Rhodospirillum rubrum ATCC 11170: one gene and its partner. The protein of the gene in region 2 interacts with the protein of the main gene of each other region in a pairwise test. Links are inferred from orthologs where the notes say so. Each region holds a gene or a part of one and is shown on either strand. Other genes may lie near its edges. The genes, in order: RRU_RS06260 and def.

What was found.
Region 1: the proteins of def (region 2) and RRU_RS06260 interact in binary tests that used the Escherichia coli proteins (3 or more experiments, as listed by UniProt). The link is inferred for Rhodospirillum rubrum ATCC 11170 from one-to-one orthologs.

Annotation. Positions count from the first base shown.
Region 1 is NC_007643.1:1,410,013-1,416,606, forward strand. Bases 1,740-4,629 are described here. They hold RRU_RS06260 (aspartate-semialdehyde dehydrogenase), read left to right. Parts: upstream 1,740-2,610; coding sequence 2,611-3,648; downstream 3,649-4,629. Other genes in these bases: RRU_RS06255 (cell wall hydrolase), read left to right, coding at 1,882-2,523; RRU_RS06265 (methyl-accepting chemotaxis protein), read right to left, coding at 3,718-4,629. Also shown: petA (ubiquinol-cytochrome c reductase iron-sulfur subunit), read right to left, coding at 1-194; RRU_RS06245 (NifB/NifX family molybdenum-iron cluster-binding protein), read right to left, coding at 271-693; RRU_RS06250 (DUF134 domain-containing protein), read right to left, coding at 695-1,126; more of RRU_RS06265, read right to left, coding at 4,630-5,784; RRU_RS06270 (LysE family translocator), read right to left, coding at 5,957-6,550.
Region 2 is NC_007643.1:3,860,715-3,867,108, forward strand. What follows is about bases 2,678-5,367. They hold def (peptide deformylase), read left to right. Parts: upstream 2,678-3,608; coding sequence 3,609-4,127; downstream 4,128-5,367. Other genes in these bases: RRU_RS17315 (DNA recombination protein RmuC), read right to left, coding at 2,678-2,820; RRU_RS17320 (AraC family transcriptional regulator), read left to right, coding at 2,984-3,466; fmt (methionyl-tRNA formyltransferase), read left to right, coding at 4,124-5,053; truA (tRNA pseudouridine(38-40) synthase TruA), read left to right, coding at 5,057-5,367. In the rest of the region: RRU_RS17305 (lipopolysaccharide biosynthesis protein), read left to right, coding at 1-413; RRU_RS17310 (glycosyltransferase family 4 protein), read left to right, coding at 443-1,645; more of RRU_RS17315, read right to left, coding at 1,642-2,677; more of truA, read left to right, coding at 5,368-5,893; RRU_RS17340 (DMT family transporter), read left to right, coding at 5,890-6,210; RRU_RS17345 (M48 family metallopeptidase), read right to left, coding at 6,257-6,394. UniProt on the Escherichia coli protein: Removes the formyl group from the N-terminal Met of newly synthesized proteins. Requires at least a dipeptide for an efficient rate of reaction. N-terminal L-methionine is a prerequisite for activity but the enzyme has broad specificity at other positions.

The DNA of each region.
Region 1 (6,594 bases), 2.5 Mb from region 2 along the record:
ATATCGACCTCGGTGGTCGACAGCGCCCGGGTGTCGGCGGCGGGATTGAGGAAGTCGATAAACGGCCAAGCGGCCAGGGCCGCCCCGGCGGCGCTGACCGCCAGGGTGCCGTAAATTAGGAAGTCCCGGCGTGTTTTGAACCCGTCGTCGTCCAGGGACGGCGGGCCCGCCAGGGGAGAGTCTGAAATCGTCATCGGGAAGACCTCCTTGAAACCATCAGGACGACGCGATTGCGCCCGAGTCTAGGCGGGTGGCGTATATGCGTCGATGCTAATTCTCAATCGCTCCGCAACAAGCGCTCTCCGCCGATCCGTGGGCGGACCCGCCGCCGGCGCAGGCCATCTCGGGCGAAAAGGGCGCCAGTTGGGCGTTCGTCCAGGCGTGGAGCGCCTCTTCCACGGTTGCAAGAGAGCCGGCCTGGAAGGCGGTGATCCCCTGGTGGGTGCATCCCTGGAGCGGGCGACCGCCGATGCCGGCGGTCACCAGGGCGGTCACGCCCGCTTCGGCCAGCAGGCGCACCGGGGCCATGCAGCCGCCGTGCTCATGGGCGGGGGCGGCAAGAACCTTGACATCGGCCACCGCGCCATCGCGCAGCAAGACCACGGTAAAGGCCTCGCTTTCGCCGAAGTGGCCAAAAAGCGGTGCCTTTAATCCCCCGGGCAAAAGGCAGGGAAACGCCACGCAGTCCGTCATCTTAGTCATCCTTTTCGTTATCGGTCGGCGACGAGGGCGGCTCGTCGCCGGTTTGGCGGGCCAAGGCTCCGGCGGCGCCGCGACGGGCGCAGGGCCCCCGGCGCTGGCGGCGGTTGGGGCAGGCCGAACCGTCCAATGCCGGACCCTGGGCGACCGGGCCGCCGTCGATGTGAATGGCCCAGCCTTCGACCAGGGCGGTGGCCACGGTGGTCCGCGCCTCGGTCAGCAGCCGCGAGAACGTCGGTCGCGAGATGCCCATCGAGTCCGCGCCGGCGGCGTGTTCCAGTCCCTCGACATCGGCAAGGCGCAGGGCCTCCAGTCCATCGAGGGACAAGGTGACGCTTTGCAGATCCCGCAGCGGAATGCCCTGGGGCTTGTAGAAGTGGACCGCAAGATCGGTGCGGACCGTCCGGGTTTTTCGGGGACGGGGCATGCTTTCTCCGTTCTGAGCCTATGCTCAAAACTAAGGTGGGCGCCGACCAAACGCAAGGATGTTATGAACGCAAGCTCATAATGCCTCGCGGCGGGCGCAAGGAGAAAAGGACGGTAATATGTTGATTGGACATGAAAAAACCGGGCATCGACGCTATCGGTGCCCGGTGAAGTAGACCACATGAGGAACTGGTATGGTCGGCCGATCGGGTGTCGGGGGTATCTGACACCCTGTTGGCTCGCCGCTGTTGTAGGCTGCGTGCATCGGCTGGGCATTGACAATTATCAAGACAAAGTTCCGACCCGAAATAAAAAGCCCAGCGCCGGGAAGGGGGTGATGTTTCGTCATCGGCCTTGTGGCGCTCTCGCCACAGGGGTTCTTAAACGGGATAGCCGATCGATCATCGCCGATTGTGATGGGCAGTCGCCCCCTCTATGGTCGGTCCATGGTGGGGATGTCGGCGGTTCTTTCGCACTTGCGAAAAGAGGCTCGGCGAACCACTTTTTTAGATTTCACACCCCTCCCGACCCCTCGGGAGCACTCCTGGTCTCCAGGACACCATCACGACGTTGAAAGGGAGGTTGGTCCGGCCAAGGGCTGGAGCGATCCCAAAGATCGAGCTTTTTGTGTTGGCGGCACCCACGAAGCGGGTGTCCCGGCGGGGAAGCCACTCGGACAGAAACGAAAGGGCCGTGCCATCGGCCGGACCCTCCCGACACCGGGAGGTCCCAAAGATGGTGCGGGGGAAACAGCCGATGAGACTTATCCTGACCGCGCTGGGAGCCTTGCTCCTCGGTGCTTCGCTGGCGGGGGCTGCGGAATTGCCCAAGGACATCCGGGTTGGCCCCGGAACGCTGGTTGTGGCCAAGAAAGACATGCTTTGTCTGGCCCTCAATGATTACTGGGAAGCCCGCGGCGAGACGCTGCAGGGGCGGGTGGCGGTGGCCCAGGTGGTTCTGAACCGGGCCCGCGATCCCCGCTTCCCGGGCTCCATCTGCGACGTCGTGCAGGAGAATCGCAGCGGTATGGGACGGGGATGCCAATTCTCGTGGTACTGCGACGGCAAGGCCGATGCCCCGATCGAGGAAGACGCTTGGCGTTCCTCGGTGCTGCTGGCCATGTCGGTGCTGCGGCGCGACAACGCCATCAACGATCCGACGCGCGGCGCGCTTTGGTACCATAACGGCACCGTGGCGCCGTCGTGGGCGGACCGGCTTGACCGCACGGTTCGCATCGGCACCCATGTGTTCTATACCGATACCGTGGGGCGCCGCCCGGCGACGCAAACCGCCAAACGCGACACCGGCACGTCGACTACCACCGGGACTCCCGTCCCCTCCACCTTCGCCGACTGGATCGATACCGTCCAGAAAGGCGAGCAGGTGGCGGGGCAGTAGCGCGGCGGCTTCCCTTGATCACTCGGGCCTCAGGGGGTAGCTTTTCCCCCCTCCACGGCCCGAGAACTCAAGGGGTTTGAGATAACCATGGCTTACAGAGCAGGCGGCTATCGGGTGGCGGTGATCGGCGCCACCGGCAATGTCGGGCGCGAAATGCTGTCCACCCTTGCCGAACGTAAATTTCCAGTCAGCGAAGTGATCGCGCTCGCCTCCTCGCGCTCGGCGGGACGCGAGGTGTCTTTCGGCGAGGATCAGGTGCTGAAGGTCCGCGACCTTGAGACCTTCGATTTCACCGGGGTCGATATCGCCCTCAGTTCGCCCGGCGCCAAGGTGTCGGCCACCCATAGCCCGCGCGCCGCCGCCGCCGGCTGCGTGGTGATCGACAACACCAGCCATTTCCGCATGGATCGCGACGTGCCGTTGGTGGTGCCCGAGGTCAATCCCCAGGCGATCGCCGGCTATACCAAGCGTCATATCATCGCCAATCCCAATTGCTCGACCATCCAGATGGTGGTGGCGCTCAAGCCCCTGCACGACGCCTTCGGCATCAAGCGCGTGGTCGTCAGCACCTATCAGTCGGTGTCGGGCGCGGGCAAGGATGGCATGGACGAGCTGTTCAACCAGACCAAGGGCATCTACGTCAACCAGCCGCCCGCCGACTTCCAGCAGAAGTTCACCAAGCAGATCGCCTTCAACGTCATCCCCCATATCGATATTTTCATGGATGACGGCGCCACCAAGGAAGAGTGGAAGATGGCGGCCGAGACCTGCAAGATCCTCGATCCGGCGATCAAGGTTCACGCCAATTGCGCCCGGGTCCCGGTCTTCGTCGGTCATGCGGAATACGTCAACATCGAGACCGAAAAGCCGATGAGCGAAGAGGCGGCCCGCCGCGCCCTCAAGGGCGGCGAAGGGGTGATCATCGTCGATCATCGCGCCAATGAAGGCTATGTGACGCCGGCCGAGTGTTCGGGCGAGGACGCGGTTTATGTTTCGCGCATCCGCAAGGACACCACCGTTGAGAACGGTCTGTCGTTCTGGTGCGTCTCCGACAATCTGCGCAAGGGCGCCGCGCTCAATGCCGTGCAGATCGCCGAGGTTCTGGCCCGCGATTACCTGAAGTAGGGCCGCCGACCGGGTCCCAAAACGCCCCCTTTCCGCCGTTTCAATCGGGAAGGGGGCGTTTTTTCGCGCTTACCCCGCCACGCGGATCTGCGTGACGAAGCCGCCGACCGTCTGATCGAGCAAGGTGGAATCCCCCGCCAGGGAATCGGCCAGCTTTGAAAGCTTGGTGGCGGCCGCGCCGGTCTGATGGGCGGCTTCCAGAACCTTGCCGATCGACGACGAGACCTCGGCCGTGCCGTTGGCCGCCTGTTGAACGTTGCGGGCGATCTCGGTGGTGGCGGCGCCTTGCTGCTCGACGGCGGCGGCGATGCCGATGGTGTGCTGATTGACGGCGGCGATGGTCGCCGTGATGGCGCCGATCGCCGTGGTGGCGCGCTCGGTTTCCACCTGGATGGCCGCGACCTGGGACTGGATGTCCTCGGTCGCCTTGGCGGTCTGGTTGGCCAGGGTCTTGACCTCGCCGGCGACGACGGCGAAGCCCTTGCCGGCGTCTCCCGCCCGCGCCGCCTCGATGGTGGCGTTGAGCGCCAGCAGATTGGTCTGGCTGGCGATATCGGAAATCAGCTTGACGACGTCGCCGATCTTGCGCACCGCTTCGGTCAGGCTGCGGACCATGGCGTTGGTGCTTTCGGCCTGCTGGACGGCGCCATCGGTGGTGGCGGCGGTTTCGGCGACGCGGCGCGAGATCTCCTGGATGCTGTTGGACAATTCCTCGGCCGCCGCCGCCACGGTCTGAACATTGGCGCTGGCGTCTTCCGAGGCGGTGGCGACGACCTCGGACTGGCGCGAGGAGAGTTCGGAGGTCTGCAACAAGGACTTGGTTTCGGCGCGGAGCTGCTCGGCGGCGCGGGTGACGCCGGCGACGACGCCATCGATCGAGCCGACGAACTCCGAAGTGACGACTTCGGTTTTCTGGCGGCGTTGATCGCGGGCCAAGCGCTCGTCTTCGGCGTGTTTGGCCTGGGTATCGGCGGCCAGGGCGTTGCCGCGCAGCACCTCGAGGGCTTTGGCCATGCGGCCGATCTCGTCGCGGCGGTCGGTATGGGGCACGGCGAACTCACGCGCCCCTTGGGCGAAATCGACGATCGTCGCGGTCAGATGATCAAGGGGCGCCGTCACCCGGCGACCGGTCACGATGATGATAACGGCGACGATGCCGACGGCGAGGCCGAGCAATCCCGAAAGCTCCCATAAGGCAAAGGAGGCCTTGGCGATCTTCTCGTCAACCAACTGGCGGGCGTCATCGATGGCGGCGTCGCGGACGAGCATGATCGACTGGAGCATCGGGGCGGTCATTTTGCGCCATTCAGCCCCTTCGAGATCATAGGCGCCGTCGCCGGCATGGGCGGTCACCCGGGCGCGCGCGGCGGCGAAGGGTTTGACGAACTGGGCATCGACCGCTTCAACGGCGGCGCGCAGACGCGGCGAGCTGTCGTCGGCGGTGCCGGCGCGGGTCAATTGCTCCCACAGCAGCTGAATGCGGCCATCAAGAAGGCTCATCTGGGCCAATTGCGTCGGGGTGAACGGCTTTTTGCCCACCACGGCGTCGAGATGCAGGGTCGATTGACGGCCGGCGTTGTCGCGAAGCTGCCCGGTGATCAAAGCCAGCGCGGCCGGGACGGTCACTTCGGCATCCGTCAGCCCCAACTGGTGCTCCAGGGCGGAGGTGAGCTTTGAAACCTCGGTCAACAAGCCGAGCATGCCGGCGATGAGCTCCTTGCGAAAGGCGACGATGCGCTGCGGATCGCCGTCGGTGGTCGCGTCGACCTTCTGGCGCCATTCCGCCAAATCCGCACGGACCTTGGTGATGGTCTGCAGGGCGCGCCGGCCGTCGTCCGAAGGACTGGCCCGCAGGGTGCTTTCGACCCGGTCGAAAGTCTGGTTCAGGCGCTCGCGGGTGGTGAGCAGGGTTTTTCGCGCTTCGGGACCGCCATCAAGGGAAACGCTGCTGGCGCCGCGTTCGGGGGCCAGGGTCTCGGAAATCAAGGTGGCGGCCCCCAACAACTCCACAAGGTCACCGGCGTCTTTGGCCCTGTGGCTTTCCTGCCAACTCGTGCGGAAAAGAAGAAAGGCCATGACGATCAAAATGATCGATATGGAAAAAAAGCACATCATCATGAAACGCTTTATCGACATGACATTCCCCGATCTATCCGCTCTACGGGCGGGGGAGCCCTTCCTTCGGCGCGATCCGTCGCAGGGAGAGTCCGAGATAAGGAAGTTTAGCTTTTGTCGATGATCAGCAAAATAAAATATACGTCTATAGGACTATAGGATTAGGGTAATAACACGTTGAGACTATCGCTACCTATCCAAAGACAAGCAGGGCGAGTACCGCGATACCGAAAACCAGCAAAAGCCCACCCGACATCTTGTTGAGCCAATCGAGCCAGAGCGGGGTGAAATGGCTGCGTACGGCGCCGGCCGCCGCCGCCAGGGTCGCCCACCACAGCGACGAGCCAAGAAAGACTCCGAGAATCACCAGCGAGGCGTCGACCCTGTCCCGGTCGAATCCGGCCAGACTGAACGAGGCGAAAACCGCCATGAAGGCCAGGATCGTCGCCGGATTGGTCATGGTGATGGTGAAGGTTGACAAGAAGTCCTTGAGCAGGCCGATGCGCGAGTTTTCCGCGGGCAGGATCAGCGGTGGGCGGCGCAGGGTGCGCACGCCCAGGACCAGCAGGAAGAGGCCGCCGACCACCGACAGCGCGTTCTTGTTCTGGGTGAGGAAATCACTGATAAGCCCCAGGCCGAGGCCGGCGACCGCCCCATAAAAGGTATCGGCCACCGCGGCGCCCATGCCGGCGACGAAGGCGGCGAAGCGCCCATCGGCCAGGGCCTTGCGGATGCACAGGATGCCCACCGGTCCGACCGGGGCGGCGATGGCAAGGCCGACGGCCATGCCCTTGATCAAAGGGATCAGTATCTCGCTGCCGATTTTATCGA
Region 2 (6,394 bases):
ACGTCAATTTGCAGTTGCGCCTGAGCGTCGTCATGGTCGCCGTGCAGATCCCCGCCCTGATCTTGCTCTCGCATCTGGGCTTGATCTGGGTGCCGCTGGTCAGCGTTCTGACCGGGCTGGTGATGGCGGGGATGCTGGGCATCTATACCCGCAGGATCCTGGGATTGGCCGCGCTTGACGTGTGGTTCGCCACCCTGCGCAGCGTTCCCGCCACCCTGGGCATCTGCGTCGTGCCGCTGCTGGTGCTGGTCTTTTGCCATCCCGAACCCCGACTGGGCGAGCCCTGGCTATGGGTGGCCGGCTTTGGGGCGATCCTCGGCGCGGTGATCGGCTATTATACGGTTTCCCATCCGATGGCCGGCGAAATCGACGCCCTGTTGCGCAAACTGCGCCGCCGCTCGTTTATCGGCTAACCCCCCGGGACTGGAAAAGGAACTCGGCGATGGATGACGGAACGCGCCTGGGGCAAGCCGATCACGCCGCCGGCCCCCGCCCGCCCGGGGTGATCTTCACCATGCGCTATCCCAGCGATGTCGGCTTTGTTTGGAAGACCATCGCCCTGCATCGCGACCTGATCGCCCGCGCGTTCGGGGGGGAAGCCCGGTGCATCCTCGCCTATCCCCAACTCAGCCCAACGTCGGCCTACCAGCCGCGCTGGTCGACGGCGATCCAGGCTGATTTCTACGACTATTCCGCCGAAAACCGCCAACGCCTTGAACGGGTGATCACCGACGAGGCCATTCGTCTGGTGGTTTTCATGAGCGCCCAGCCGGCCGATGTCGATCTTGGCTTCCTGCGCGGTTTGGGCTTGCGCACGGTGACCAGCGAAAACAACAGCTATGACCACTCGCTGCGCCAGCCGTTTATGAAGCGTCTGGCCAAAGCCCTGATCCGCCGGGTTCTCAAGCGTCAGGTCTTCGATCTGCACATCGCCAATTCCCAGGCGCAATATGATTTCCTGCGCGGCTTCGCCCAATTGCCGGCCTCGCGCCTGCGGGCGGTGCGCAATGGCGTCGACACCGATCATTTCCAGCCGGGCGAGCGGACGGGCGCCTGCTCCACGCTTGGCCTCGACCCCGATCGCCTGTGGATCATGGCGGCCTCGCAGGCCCGGCCGGAAAAGCGCCTCGAGCGGGTGCTGGAGGTTATCCGCGCCGTCAAAGACGCCCGCCCGGCCTTGCCGATCGGCTTTTTCTTTGTCGGCGAGGGGGAAAATCTGGCGGAGTGGCGGCAGATCGCCCTTGGCCTGCCCGATGCCGAGACTTATCGCTTCTTTGGCCGGCAAAACGATCTGCGGCCCTATTATCAGGCGGCCTCGGTCTTCATCCATGGCGCCTTTCGCGAAAGCTTCGGGCTGGTGATCGCCGAGGCCATGGCCAGCGGCCTGCCGGTGGTGGCGACCCATGCCCATGGCCCGGCCGAGATCATCGCCGAGGGCGAGACCGGGCGGCTGGTCGGCCGCGACGACTGGGAGGGCCTGGGCAAGGCGGTGATCGAGTATCTTGATGACGCCGAGCTTCGCCGAACCCATGGTCTGGCCGGACGGGCGCGCTGCGTCGCTCTGTTTTCGATCACCCGTCAGGCCCAGGAATTCGCCGACCTGCTGCGCCCCTTCCTGAAGGACGGCGCTGGAGCACCCTATTAAGCCAGCGGGATCTTGATCTCGCCGGTGGGCGGCGGCAGGCTTTCCGGTTCGTCCTGGCCGAACTGAACCTCCTCGATGCGGTCGCCGCGACGCATGATCTTTTCGGTCGAGATCTGGATCTGGCGCAGATCCTCGCCGGTCTGGCCGAAGTGGCGGGCCAGCTTGCCCACCCGGTCATCCAGGCGGTTCACGTCGTCGATCAGGGCGCGAACCTCGCGGCGGATCAGAACCGCCATATCGTTCATCCGCGCGTCCTTGAGGATGGCCCGCACGGTGTTGAGCGTCGCCATCAGCGTGGTTGGCGAGACGATCCACACCCGGCGGCGAAAGGCCTGTTCGACCACCTGGGGATAATTGGCGTGAAGCTCGGCATAGACCGCTTCCGCCGGCAGGAACATCAAGGCCGATTCCGCCGTTTCGTCGGCAATGATATAGCGTTCGGCGATATCGCGGACATGGCGCAGCACATCGGCGGCGAAGGCCCGCCCCGCCTGCAGACGCTCGGCATCGCTGCCCGCCGCCCGCAAGGCCCGATAGGATTCAAGGGGATATTTGGCGTCGATGGCGATCGCCCCGGGCGGATTGGGCAGGGTCAGCAGGCAATCGGCGATACGGCCGTTGCCCATTTTGGCCTGGAAGCGATAGGCGCTGGGCGGCAACAGATCGCGCACCAGATCCTCCATCTGGGTCTGGCCCATAGCGCCGCGCGCCTGCTTGTTGGACAAGATGTCCTGCAGGCTGGTCATCTTTTCCGACATCTCGGCGATGTTCTTCTGGGCGGCGTCGATGGTCGCCAGCCGGGCGCGCAGATCCTGCATGCTTTCGGCGGTCTTTTCGGTCGAACGCTGCAGTCCCTCGCCCACCCGTCGCGTCAGATCGGTGATGCGCTCGTCAAGAACCCGGCTCACCTGACGCTCCTGGGATTGCAGGCGATCGGCGAGCAAGGCGGTGGCCGCGGCCTGACTTTTGGCCATCTGACCCAGACGCCCGGCCATTTCGACCTGGGCGGCGGCCAGGGAGGATAGCCGGCCGTCACCACCGCCCGGGCGGCGCAGCACCAGGATCAGGGCGATGATCCCGGCCACCGCCGCCATCAGGGCGATGAGCAGGGCCAGACCCTGGGGGGCGGCCAGACGGGCGCCGAGCGCCTGGAACATCGTGGAAAGATCGGTCACGGGCGGGCATCCTTGGGGGTTGATTCCCTCTCTTATCGACGCTCCGGCGGGGCGCGTCAAACCCGGGCGGGGAACCAAAGACCCCCTTGCGGGATTCCGGGTGGGCGCTTGCCCCCTCTTCGCGTTAAACTATCCCCTTGGTGTTCCCTGATCGGAGGCTTCGATGCCCGCTCTTGACGTTCGGCCCCTGCCCGCCATGATTTTCGCCAGCCTGCGCCATATCGGACCCTACGGCGAGGCCGGAGAGACCTTTCGCAAGATCACCGACTGGGCGGTCAGCGAAGGGGTGATGACCCCGGAAACCCAAATCCTCGGCCTGTCTTACGACGATCCGAAGACGACCCCGGCCGAAATCCTGCGCTATGACGCCTGCGTGACGTTGAAAACCCCCGTCGCCCTGCCCCCCGGCATGCAGTTGATGGCCTTGCCCGCCTGTTCGTGGGTGATGATGACCCACAAGGGTCCCTATGAAACGATGGGCGAGACCTTCACCAAGCTGTATGCCGCCCTGGCCGAGCACCCCACCCTGGTGCCGATCGCCACCGGCGCCATCGAAATCTATGTCAATGATCCCGCCACCACCGCGCCGGCCGATCTGATCACCGAACTGGGCGTCGCCGTTCTGGAGGGGGCCGACGGCTTCTGACATCGTGGCCCATCGGGGCGGCCCAACGGCGCGATCCGACGGCCGCGGCTTTGCCGACCATTCTTGACGGATGGGCGCGGCCGGCTTATTTCCGACTCAGTGACAAACTCCCTCCAACGGCAAGACGGAAAGACCGGGCGCAATGGCGTTGCTTCCCATCCTGACGGCGCCTGATCCGCGCCTGACCAAAAAGGCTCTGCCGGTGGAAACGGTGGATGTCTCCATCCGCAAGCTGATGGACGACATGCTTGAAACCATGTACCTCGCCCCCGGCATCGGCCTTGCCGCCCCCCAGGTCGGGGTACTCAAGCGGGTGATCGTTCTCGATCCGGCGCGCGAGGACGAGGCGCCGCGCCCCATGCGTCTGGCCAATCCCGAGATCATCTGGAGCTCCGAGGATACCAAGCCCTATGAAGAGGGCTGCCTGTCGGTGCCCGAACAATACGATACGGTGGTGCGCCCCGACCGCGTGCGGGTGCGCTACCTCGATCCCGACAATGAAATCCGCGAGATCGACGCCGATGGTTTGCTGGCCGTCATCTTGCAGCACGAGATCGACCATCTCGATGGTATTTTGTTCGTCGATTACCTGTCGTCGCTCAAACGCAATATGATGCTGCGCAAATTGCGGAAAATGAAGCGGACGGGAGCCGAGGCGTGACCCTTTCGGTGGTTTTCATGGGGACCCCGGCGTTTTCGGTCCCCATTCTTCACGCCTTGCATAACAACCCCGACCTGACGCTGCGCGCCGTCTATTGCCAGCCGCCGCGCGCCGCCGGACGGGGCAAGAAGCCAAGGCCGACGCCGGTTCACGCCGCAGCCGAGGCCTTGGGGATCCCCGTTTTCACCCCCGCCCGCTTGCGCGATGCCGCCGACCAGCAAGCCTTCGCCGAACTGGCCGCCGATGTGGCGGTGGTCGCGGCCTATGGGCTGATCCTGCCCAAGGCGGTGCTCGACGCCCCGCGCCTGGGCTGCGTCAATGTCCATGCCTCGCTGCTGCCGCGCTGGCGGGGCGCAGCACCCATCCACCGGGCGATCATGGCCGGCGACCGGGAAACCGGGGTGACCCTGATGCAGATGGACGAGGGGCTTGATACCGGGGCGATGCTGCGCATCGGCCGCGTCGCCATCACCGAGCAGACCACCACCGCCAGCCTGCACGACACCTTGTCCGCCCTGGGGGCCGAGATGATCGGCCCGGCCCTGCGTGATCTGGCGGCCGGAACCTTGAGCGGACAAGCCCAGCCGACCGAGGGCGTCACCTATGCCGCCAAGATCGACAAGGCCGAGGCCCGGCTGGAGTGGCGAACCTCCGCCGCCGTCCTTGATCGCCAGATCCGCGCCCTGTCGCCCTTTCCCGGCGCGTGGTTCGAGCGCGACGGCGAACGGATCAAGGTTCTGATGAGCCGGGTGGAGGAGGGCGTCCCCGCCGCCCCCCCCGGACAACTGCTTGACAACCAGCTGACGGTAGCCTGCGGCGAAGGGGCGGTCCGCCTGCTGTGCCTGCAACGCCCGGGGCGCGGCCCTTTGGCCGCCGACGACTTCCTGCGGGGCTATGCCTTTCCCGCCGGCCTATCGCTGACCTAGGCGATGGTTCGCTATCGCTTGACCGTCGAATACGACGGGCGCGGCTATTGCGGCTGGCAGCGCCAGGACAACGGCCCAACCATTCAGCAATCCCTGGAAGAGGCGGCCTTCCGCCTGTGCGGGGTGGCCACCCGGGTTCACGGCTCGGGCCGCACCGATTCGGGCGTCCATGCCCTGGGGCAGGTCGCCCATCTCGATCTGCCCAGGGCCTATGGCGCGGCGACGGTGATGAAGGCGCTCAACGCCCATCTGCGGCCCCAGCCGATCGCCGTGATCGATGCCGCGGAAGTGGCCGAGGACTTCCATGCCCGCTTTTCGGCCGAGGAACGCTCCTATCGCTATCGCATCCTCAACCGCATCGCCCCGCCGACCCTTGACCAGGGACGGGTGTGGTGGGTGGCGCGGCCGATGGAGGCGGCGATCATGGACGAGGCCGCCCAGGTTCTGGTCGGACGCCACGACTTCAGCAGCTTCCGCGCCGCCGAATGTCAGGCCGACAGTCCGGTCAAAACCCTGAGCGAATTGCGCGTCACCCGGGTTGGCGACGAAATCCACGTCTTCGCCCGCGCCCGCTCCTTCCTTCACCATCAAGTTCGCAATATGGTGGGAACCCTGGCCCTGGTCGGCGATGGCCGGTGGACGGCCGATCGCCTGCGCGCCGCCCTCGAGGCTTGCGACCGCTCGGCCGCCGGCCCCACGGCGCCGCCCGATGGCCTTTATTTCCTGCGCGTGCGCTTCCCCGGCGAAACGGCGGCCCCGGCGAAGGCTGGTCCTTTGGAAGCAGCCCCCCTGGGAGAAGCCCCCCTGAAAGAAGCCACCCTGAAAGAAGACTGGCGATGACCTGGCTGACCCTGACCGGCGCGATCCTGTTCGAACTGGCCGGGACTACGGCGATGAAGCTCTCGGAGGGCTTCACCCGGCTGCTGCCCTCGGTGGCGCTGGTGGTCTGCTATGCCATCAGCTTCACCTTGCTAACCCTGACCCTGAAGAAGATGGATGTCTCGATCGCCTATGCGATCTGGTCGGGGGCGGGCACGGTGCTGATCACGGTAATCGGCATTCTGGTGTTCAAGGAACCCGCGACCTTGCTCAAGGTGCTGTGCATCGCCCTGATCGTCGCCGGGGTGGTCGGCCTCAACCTGCTGAGCAAGCAGTAAAGCCCCTCGTCGTCGCACTCCGATCCAGAGGGCTCGGAGGTTTGCTCTAGCCGTAGCGGTGCAGGCCGGGGCCGTTTTGGCGCAGCCATTGGCGCGCGGCCGCCGGATCATCGACCAATTGGCCGACCACCGCCCAAAAGCGCGGGGAATGGTTGAATTCAACCAGATGGGCGACCTCATGGGC